DNA from 2 places in the Virgibacillus sediminis genome. Region 1 is predicted to be linked to the other one. Evidence: riboswitches for the same ligand, from Rfam matches in the RefSeq annotation. Region 1 holds a riboswitch; the other holds the start of a gene.
What was found. A riboswitch is a leader RNA that binds a small molecule or an ion and turns the genes downstream of it on or off. The one in region 1 is predicted to bind S-adenosylmethionine.
Positions count from the first base shown of each region.

Region 1 (4,168 bases):
CCTTTTCCAAACATATTTTCCCGCAGTGTCTTTCCTTCGTATTCCGTCCGGTAAATACCGCGCCTCTGCAATTCAGGTACCACTAAATCTACAAATTCTCTAAACGTCCCCGGTGAATAGGTTTGTGCGATATTGAACCCATCGACATCTCCTTCGACAGCCCATTGCTCGATTCGATCTGCAATCTGCTTTGGCGTTCCGATGAATTTAACGGTACCATTACCAAGTCCATGATTTTTGACGGCTTCCCTCAATGTCCATTTTTTATTAGGATCTTTCGTATACATATCCAAGTTGCCCTGTACTGCTTCTGTCTCTATATCCTCAATATACTGGTCCGGGTCATATTTAGAGAAATCAATTCCCGTGTGCCCGGAAAGAAGAGAAGCCGTTCCTTCATAGCTGACATGGTTGGTCAAATCCTCATATTTTGCATAAGCTTCTTCTTCCGTAGACCCAATGATTGGCAGGATCATCGGGAAAATCGCCACATCATCCGGATTTCTTCCCTGTTCCTGTGTTCTCTTTCGGATGTCTTTCACATAGGCTTTCAATGCATCCAATGAATGATTTTTGGTAAATACAGCCTCGGCATGTTTAGCCGCAAAGTTCCTTCCTTTCGGCGAAGCACCTGCCTGGAACAGAACCGGCGTACGCTGAGGGGAAGGCTCGACCAAATGTGGGCCGGGTACATTGAAAAATTCACCTTCGTGATTGATCAGCCGAACTTTATCCGGATGTGCAAATGTATCGTTCTCCCTATCATAAACAACCGAATCATCCTCCCAGCTGTGCTCCCAAAGTTTATAGACCACTTCGAGAAACTCATCTGCACGATCATAGCGGAGCTCCTTGGGGAGGCGGCCGGAAAGCCCTAGATTGACTGCTTCGCTTTCAAGATAGGATGTCACAACATTCCAGGCGACCCTCCCTTCCGTTAAATGATCAAGCGTCGATAATTGCCGTGCAAGTGCGTAAGGTTGTGCATATGTAGAGGAAATCGTTGGTGCAAAGCCCAGATTTTCAGTGACAGCGGCCATAGCTGAAATCGGCAGCAATGGATCATGGGCTGGAAGCTGGACAGCATGCTGAGCAGCCGCTTGATGGCTGTTCCCGTATGCACTGTATGTTCCCAGCACATCCGCAATAAACATGGCATCAAATTTTCCGCGCTCTAGAATTTTTGCTGTTTCTGTCCAATACGACAGCTGGTTGTGATTAATCCCCTGATCCTTCTCATGTTTCCATAACCCCGTTGAGTGAGGGGATGGTGAGTTTTGAATAAACCCATTCAAGTGAATTTGTTTTTTCATCCTCGCAGCTCCTTTTCCATAACATTTGAGTGATGTTTGCTGAAGATTCAAGCCTGATCGTAAGCATTTAATGCATTCACACTATGTGCAATCGCTGAACCGGCTTTTAGAGCTACTGCCACAAAAATTGCTTCAGATATTTCCTCCAAGGTCGCTCCAGTTTTTTTGGCGTTTTTCGTATGCAAGTCAATACAGTAAGCACACCCTGTTGTATGTGCGGATGCTACTGCTATTAACTCTTTTTCTTTTTCCGTCAACTTTCCTGCTTTAATTGCCTGTTGATCAAATGCTGCGAACGCCTGGAATGTATCACTATTGATAGCACCAAACTCCTTCAGTCGATTGAAATAGGATGCTTTATACAGCTCATCATCTCTTTCTCCATCAAATGCATTAAGACCGTTTACACCGTGGGCTGCAGCAGATCCCGCCTTCAATGCCGTTGCCACAAAAATTGCTTCCGCTACTTCCTCCTTATCAGCATCGTTTTTCTTCGCATTGCCTACATGCAATTCAATGCAATACGGGCATCCAGTAATATGCGCTACCGCAACAGCAATCAGCTCTTTCAATTTCACGGACAAATTGCCCTCGGCCAATGCCTTGTCATTAAAGGCAAAAAAGGATTCAAATGCTTCCGGTGCGTATTCCTTTAATTCAGTGATCCTGCTAAAATATGATTTTTTGTACAAGCTATCAGTCTTTGTCAATGTAATCTCTCCTCATAATTTAAAATTTTGATTGTAATGGATAAATAGATTAGACACTAAGGTACTTCATTATTTATTGATTTGCTTCACCCCCTTCCAATTAAATAGCATTTACCTCATCAATTTACTCGGTTTTTAGAGAATATGAATCCCTTTATCCTAAACCTGACAGTACGAATGAAATGAAAAAACCTCTCCGGATGAGGAAGAGGTTTTTACACACTGTCTCATCTTTCAAGCGAATGCTTGCTGGAATTAGCACCATTTTACTGTATTTCATAGTAACGGTTGCTGCGGGATCTCTGGACCAGTTCCTCCCCCGACTCTTGATAAGGAATTGCTTTATTTAATTTTTGATATTTTTAAGATTTCTTTACATCATATAGAATACTTAGAAAACTGTCAAGAAGGAATTCTACAATTTTTGCAAACTGCATAAAAATTACTACTCCTATTCACCCATGAATAACTAAGCAGCCTACAGTTTCTGGATATCTTGCCTTATGAGTGAGCTATCATCACCTCGGCCCTATATTTTATAAAGAGTTGATGAATAGCACTTCTAAAAATTAAGTTAGAGTTTTTAAGTGTGAAGAGAAATTGGCTGGAGAGGAAATGGGGACTATTCCTTGCAGGGGAAATTATAGATGATAGTGGTTGAATAAAAATAATCAGCCAAAATACACTCCTACATTTCCTTCTTTTTTTGCTGTTGCTAAACAGTCTAGCAAAAATTCAGCAATCTGTTTTATATCCCAAGTTAAGGGATCGTTTTCTGGCAGAGGATCACCATTTTCATATAATTTACGATAGGAATCCAATGCCCTTTCCATTTGGTCTAGGGAGAAAGTGGAACTTTGGCCCGACCCGCTGACCCCAGCATTGTAACGGTTCGCGTCAAGTAAATTGTACAGTATGGTAGCATTATAGTTACCCATGCTAAAACGGGCATAAGCAACTTCTTCTCCTGCTTTATTGAATCCTGAAATATCGTGTCCCAATAAAAGCACTCCTTTTCATTTATAATTTAATTTTTTGTTGAAACAATGTCGGAAAATAAGTGTGTGAAGAAGGATAGTGTGATGCACTTCATAGGCGGGTAATGGTAGGGTTGCATTATTTGAAAATAGGAGTAGTAACTAGAGGTGATACGAGGGTTACTATAATAGTTCCATGAATTGACAGAATTGTCAAGGTACTATATCCCCCATATTTCACCAATAGAGTATGCCGTTATTTTAACTTCCTGGCAAAAAAGCGCTTGCACTTAAAAACGTTTTCATATAATATAAGCTTATAAGTTAATTAGTTTGTTGAGCAGACAAAATAACTTATGAACTTATTCAATCATAATTGTTTTATGTGAAAACCAAACATATGGTAAAGAATCTATAACAAAGCCGTCTTATTAGGTTGTTGGGACTAACCAACCTTAATCTTTATGAAAGCGTTATAAGCGTATATATGAATAATGATTCTATTATTTTGTTATACGTTTAAAAAGGCGCTAAATGACAATGTTGATTTGGGAAATTTTCATAATTAATGGAGGTATTCATAATGGAAAGAGCGATAGAAGTAAATGGATCAATGGAAAACAATAACCAGCCAGTTCGTCCATTTGGTATGCGAGATAAAATTGGATATTTATTAGGGGATTTTGGAAACGATTTCTCTTTCATTCTAGTAAGTACATTCCTAATGGTGTTCTATACCGACATCTTTGGGATTAGTGCTGCAGCCGTTGGTACTTTATTTTTAGTTGCACGTATGTGGGATGCGGTAACCGATGTCTTATGGGGACGTTTTATCGACTCCAGAAAGACAACGTCAAAAGGAAAATTTCTACCTTGGATTTTTAGAATGTCATTCCCGCTTGTCATTGCAAGTGCTTTAATGTTTCTGCCAATTCCAGGTATGTCTGAAGGCTTTTATCTTGCATATGCCTATGTAACATATATTTTATGGGGGATGTTATATACATCTGTTAATATCCCATATGGTTCCATGGCTGCGGTAATCTCTAGTGATTCTACCGATCGTACATCCTTATCTGGATGGAGAACAATGGGAGCAACATTAGCGAGCTTAGTCATCAGTGCCGGTGCACCATTATTTGTTTTCGTAAATAACGAACTGTCTGCA
Region 1 is NZ_JBHRRZ010000013.1:57,222-61,389, reverse strand. Features, by position in the region: gene ACFODW_RS07265 (LLM class flavin-dependent oxidoreductase) at 1-1,313, opposite strand, end outside; gene ACFODW_RS07260 (carboxymuconolactone decarboxylase family protein) at 1,361-2,029, opposite strand; SAM riboswitch class I at 2,248-2,359, opposite strand; gene ACFODW_RS07255 (hypothetical protein) at 2,695-3,033, opposite strand; gene ACFODW_RS07250 (MFS transporter) at 3,584-4,168, shown strand, end outside.

Region 2 (4,168 bases), on a different contig from region 1:
TGTCACTCCGCGCTCAGTCCCTGCAAGTTTACTGGTATAACCACTCAGAAAGTGGTACATGGCCTGTTCTTTCGTTAATTTACTAATTGGCGGCAGGGTTCCTGAAGCATCTGCAGTCAAAAATATAATCGTGTTCGGATGGCCTGCGACACTAGGAGTGACAATATTGTCCATATTATCCAATGGATAGGCTGCACGCGTATTTTCAGTCAGGGAAGTATCATCATAATCCGGCAATCTGGAAGACCGGTCCAGTACGACGTTTTCAAGAACAGAGCCAAAACGTATTGCTTTGTGGATCTGCGGTTCCTTTTCTTCAGACAAATTGATGCATTTTGCATAACAGCCGCCTTCTATATTGAATATGCCGTTTGGCCCCCATCCGTGTTCGTCGTCCCCGATCAGGCGACGGTAGGGATCGGCAGACAGGGTGGTCTTTCCCGTACCGGATAAACCGAAGAATAAAGCTACGTCCCCTTCCTGGCCTACATTGGCGGAGCAGTGCATGGAGAGGATATCCTGACGCGGCAGCAAGTAGTTCATTACTGAAAAGATTGACTTCTTAATTTCCCCGGCATACTCTGTTCCCCCAATCAATACCACCCGCTTCTTGAACGAGATGATGATAAAGGTTTCAGAGTTGGTTCCATCCACCTCTGGGTCGGCCTTAAAGTCTGGGGCGGATACTACAGTGAATTCTGCCTGATGGCCCGAAAGTTCTTCCTCAGTCGGGGTGACAAACAGCTGTCTCGAAAAAAGATTGTGCCAGGCATATTCATTGATTACCTGGATAGGGAGGCGGTATTTGGCATCTGCACCCGCGAAGCCTTTAAAACTATATAATACATCCCTCTCTTTTAAATGAGAGATCATCTTTTCATACAATTTATTAAATGAGGATTCGTCAATATCCTGGTTGACAGTTCCCCAGTCTATGTGATCCTCGGAAATTTCGTCTTTTACAATAAATTTATCTTTAGGAGAGCGTCCAGTATACGCTCCTGTAGTTGCACGAACAGCACCGGTAGCGGTGAGGATTCCTTCATTTCGGGCCAGGATCTGTTCGACCAGCTGTGGTACTGTTAAGTTCTCTTGGAGATTTACATGTGAGTGAATCTCTTTGGTTAATGATTTTTCCACCATTTTCATTTTGACAACCCGCCTTTTTTGATGAATTTACACAATATACTTATCAAGCATCCATTTTTTTCTTTTTATGAGTATTAGTATAACACATTAAAAAAATTAGTCCACACTAATTGGTGGATTATTTTAGAAAAATCACAATTTCCTGTGGGCGATTCTCGAAATGGTTGACACGCCGGGCCTCTTCCGTTAGGATAAATTTCGAACGGATACTCTCTTATTCAGAGCCGGTGGAGGGACAGACCCGATGAAGCCCAGCAACCATCACTTTCAGTGAAAAGGTGCTTACCTGATGCAAGGATTTTTCCTTGGACAATAAGAGTGAAAGGCTATCACCTTTCCTCATCATTGCAGGAAAGGTTTTTTCTTTGTTCAAATGAATTATTGTTTGCCTGAAAGGAAATCCTTAGGCTTCCATATTAGCTTATGGGAACATGGTATGTTCTGATATTTTGGACCTCTTTGGATAAAAAAGATAACTAATGGAAAAATAGAGTACCGTAATACAATTAGGGGAGGATTTAGCCAAATGGCTGAAAACCGGCGTTTATTCACTTCTGAATCTGTAACGGAAGGGCATCCGGATAAGATTTCCGATCAGATATCGGACGCAATTTTGGATGAAATTTTAAAAAAGGACCCTTTTGCAAGGGTAGCATGTGAAACTACTGTAACAACTGGCCTCGTACTGGTTGCCGGCGAAATTTCCACGAGTACATATGTAGATATCCCGGCAATTGTAAGACAGACCGTGAAGGAAATAGGGTACACCCGGGCCAAATTCGGATTCGATGCGGATACTTGTGCTGTGCTGACTGCCATTGATGAACAGTCACCTGATATAGCAGAAGGAGTCAACCAGGCCTTGGAAGCACGGCAAGGCAAAATGACAGAGAAGGAAATCGATGCCATCGGCGCCGGAGACCAAGGTTTAATGTTCGGGTTTGCCTGTGATGAAACGGAAGAATTGATGCCTTTACCTATTTCTTTAGCGCATAAGCTGGCCAAGAGCCTTTCCGATGCCAGGAAAGATAAAGTCCTCGACTACCTCCGCCCGGATGGGAAAACACAGGTAACCATTGAGTATGACGAAAATGGGAGCCCAGTTAAAGTGGACACGATCGTTATTTCGACACAGCATCACCAGGATATCCCACTCGACCGGATTGAAGAGGATATCAAAGAGCATGTAATCCGTCCAGTGGTGCCGGCTGAATTATTGGATGATACAACCAAGTATTTCATCAACCCGACCGGAAGATTTGTTATAGGCGGACCACAAGGGGATGCCGGACTTACAGGCAGGAAGATCATTGTTGATACGTATGGAGGCTATGCAAGGCATGGTGGGGGAGCGTTCAGTGGAAAGGATGCCACTAAGGTGGACCGTTCTGCAGCTTACGCGGCCCGCTATGTTGCGAAAAATATTGTGGCAGCAGGATTGGCAAAGACCTGCGAGGTCCAATTGGCTTATGCCATCGGAGTTGCAGAGCCTGTTTCCATTTCCATTAATACCTTTGGCACCGGCATCGCTACCGAGCAGGAACTAGTACAAGCCATACGGAAGATATTTGACCTTCGTCCGGCTGGAATTATTCGCATGCTGGATCTGCAAAAACCTATTTTCAGGGATACAGCGGCATATGGACACTTTGGCAGAACGGATGTCCAGTTCCCTTGGGAAAAGACAGATAAAGTAGATGAGTTGAAAGCACTCGCTGAAAAGTAAGCAAGCAGGCCATGCAGGATTTTCCTGCATGGCCTCTATTATAATACAGTATTTGTTTTGTAGTATTGACCTTTCTCCACGTATGACTTCCTGACTCGCTCCATCTCCTGATAATCTTCATCCGTCAGTTCTCTGACAACTTTTGCAGGTCTCCCTAATGCCATTGTGTTGGCGGGGATTTTCTTTCCAGGCGGCACTAAACTCCCTGCTCCAATGAAGGCATTTTCCCCAATTTCTGCACCATCCAGAATAAGCGATCCCATACCGATAAGAGCATTTTTTCTTATGATAGCCGAGTGTAGTGTCACTTGGTGGCCGACTGTCACGTCGTCTTCGATAAGCAATGTACGATCAGGGCTTTGATGCAACATGGAGAGGTCCTGAATGTTGACACGCTTACCTATGCGTGTTGGAGCGACGTCACCGCGAATAACGGTTTTGAACCAGATGCTCGAATATTCGTCAATTGTTACATCGCCGATGATCATGGCGTCGTGTGCTAGGAAAACTGTGTCATGAATAGATGGTTCTTTACCTTTATAGGCATACATATTTGAATCCTCCTAAGAAATATGGTGATATATAAGTAGTATAACAAAGCGGAGATGAGGAAGCGCATTTCCAGTTGGAGGAATTGGAGTGGCAAAGCATATTCCGACCAGGGCGGTTACATTAATGAAATCTGTTTACCAGCAAGTGTTCCCGGCGGTTGACAAAGAACTTTCCTATTGGAGAAAAAGGGCGGAGGAAATTCCAGACCGTGAATTGCGAAACCAGGCGCTTTCCAGTATGGAGGCAAAGCGGTTCCATTGTCAGGGAGGGGCGGTATACAGCCTGCTGGCAGGGGCGAAGCATGTAGAGGCTGTCCGCTTCATTGTAGCATATCAGACGATCAGTGATTATTTGGATAATCTGTGTGACCGTAGCACATCAATGAATCCGGAAGACTTCTGTTTATTGCATGAAGCAATGTCCGACGCTTTGAAACCTGGAACAAAGACGAAGAATTATTATCTTCTACGAGAGGAACAGGATGATGGGGGATACTTAGCTGAATTGGTCCGTACCTGTCAAGAATCACTCGGCATGCTGGACAACTACCAGATGGTGGAAGGCCATCTTCTCGAATTACAAGGCTTGTATGCTGACCTTCAAGTGCATAAGCATGTGAGGAAAGAAGAACGCATGCCTAGGCTAACGTCTTGGTATAAGGGTTACGAAGCGAAGTTTCCAGATTTAGACTGGCACGAGTTCGCAGCATCTGCAGGTTCGACCCTTGGTATATTCTGTCTT
Region 2 is NZ_JBHRRZ010000003.1:5,913-10,080, reverse strand. Features, by position in the region: gene pckA (phosphoenolpyruvate carboxykinase (ATP)) at 1-1,149, opposite strand, end outside; SAM riboswitch class I at 1,361-1,468, shown strand; gene metK (methionine adenosyltransferase) at 1,676-2,875, shown strand; gene ACFODW_RS01895 (gamma carbonic anhydrase) at 2,914-3,426, opposite strand; gene ACFODW_RS01890 (tetraprenyl-beta-curcumene synthase family protein) at 3,515-4,168, shown strand, end outside.
Region 2: another riboswitch for S-adenosylmethionine. It lies ahead of metK (methionine adenosyltransferase); the one in region 1 lies ahead of ACFODW_RS07260 (carboxymuconolactone decarboxylase family protein).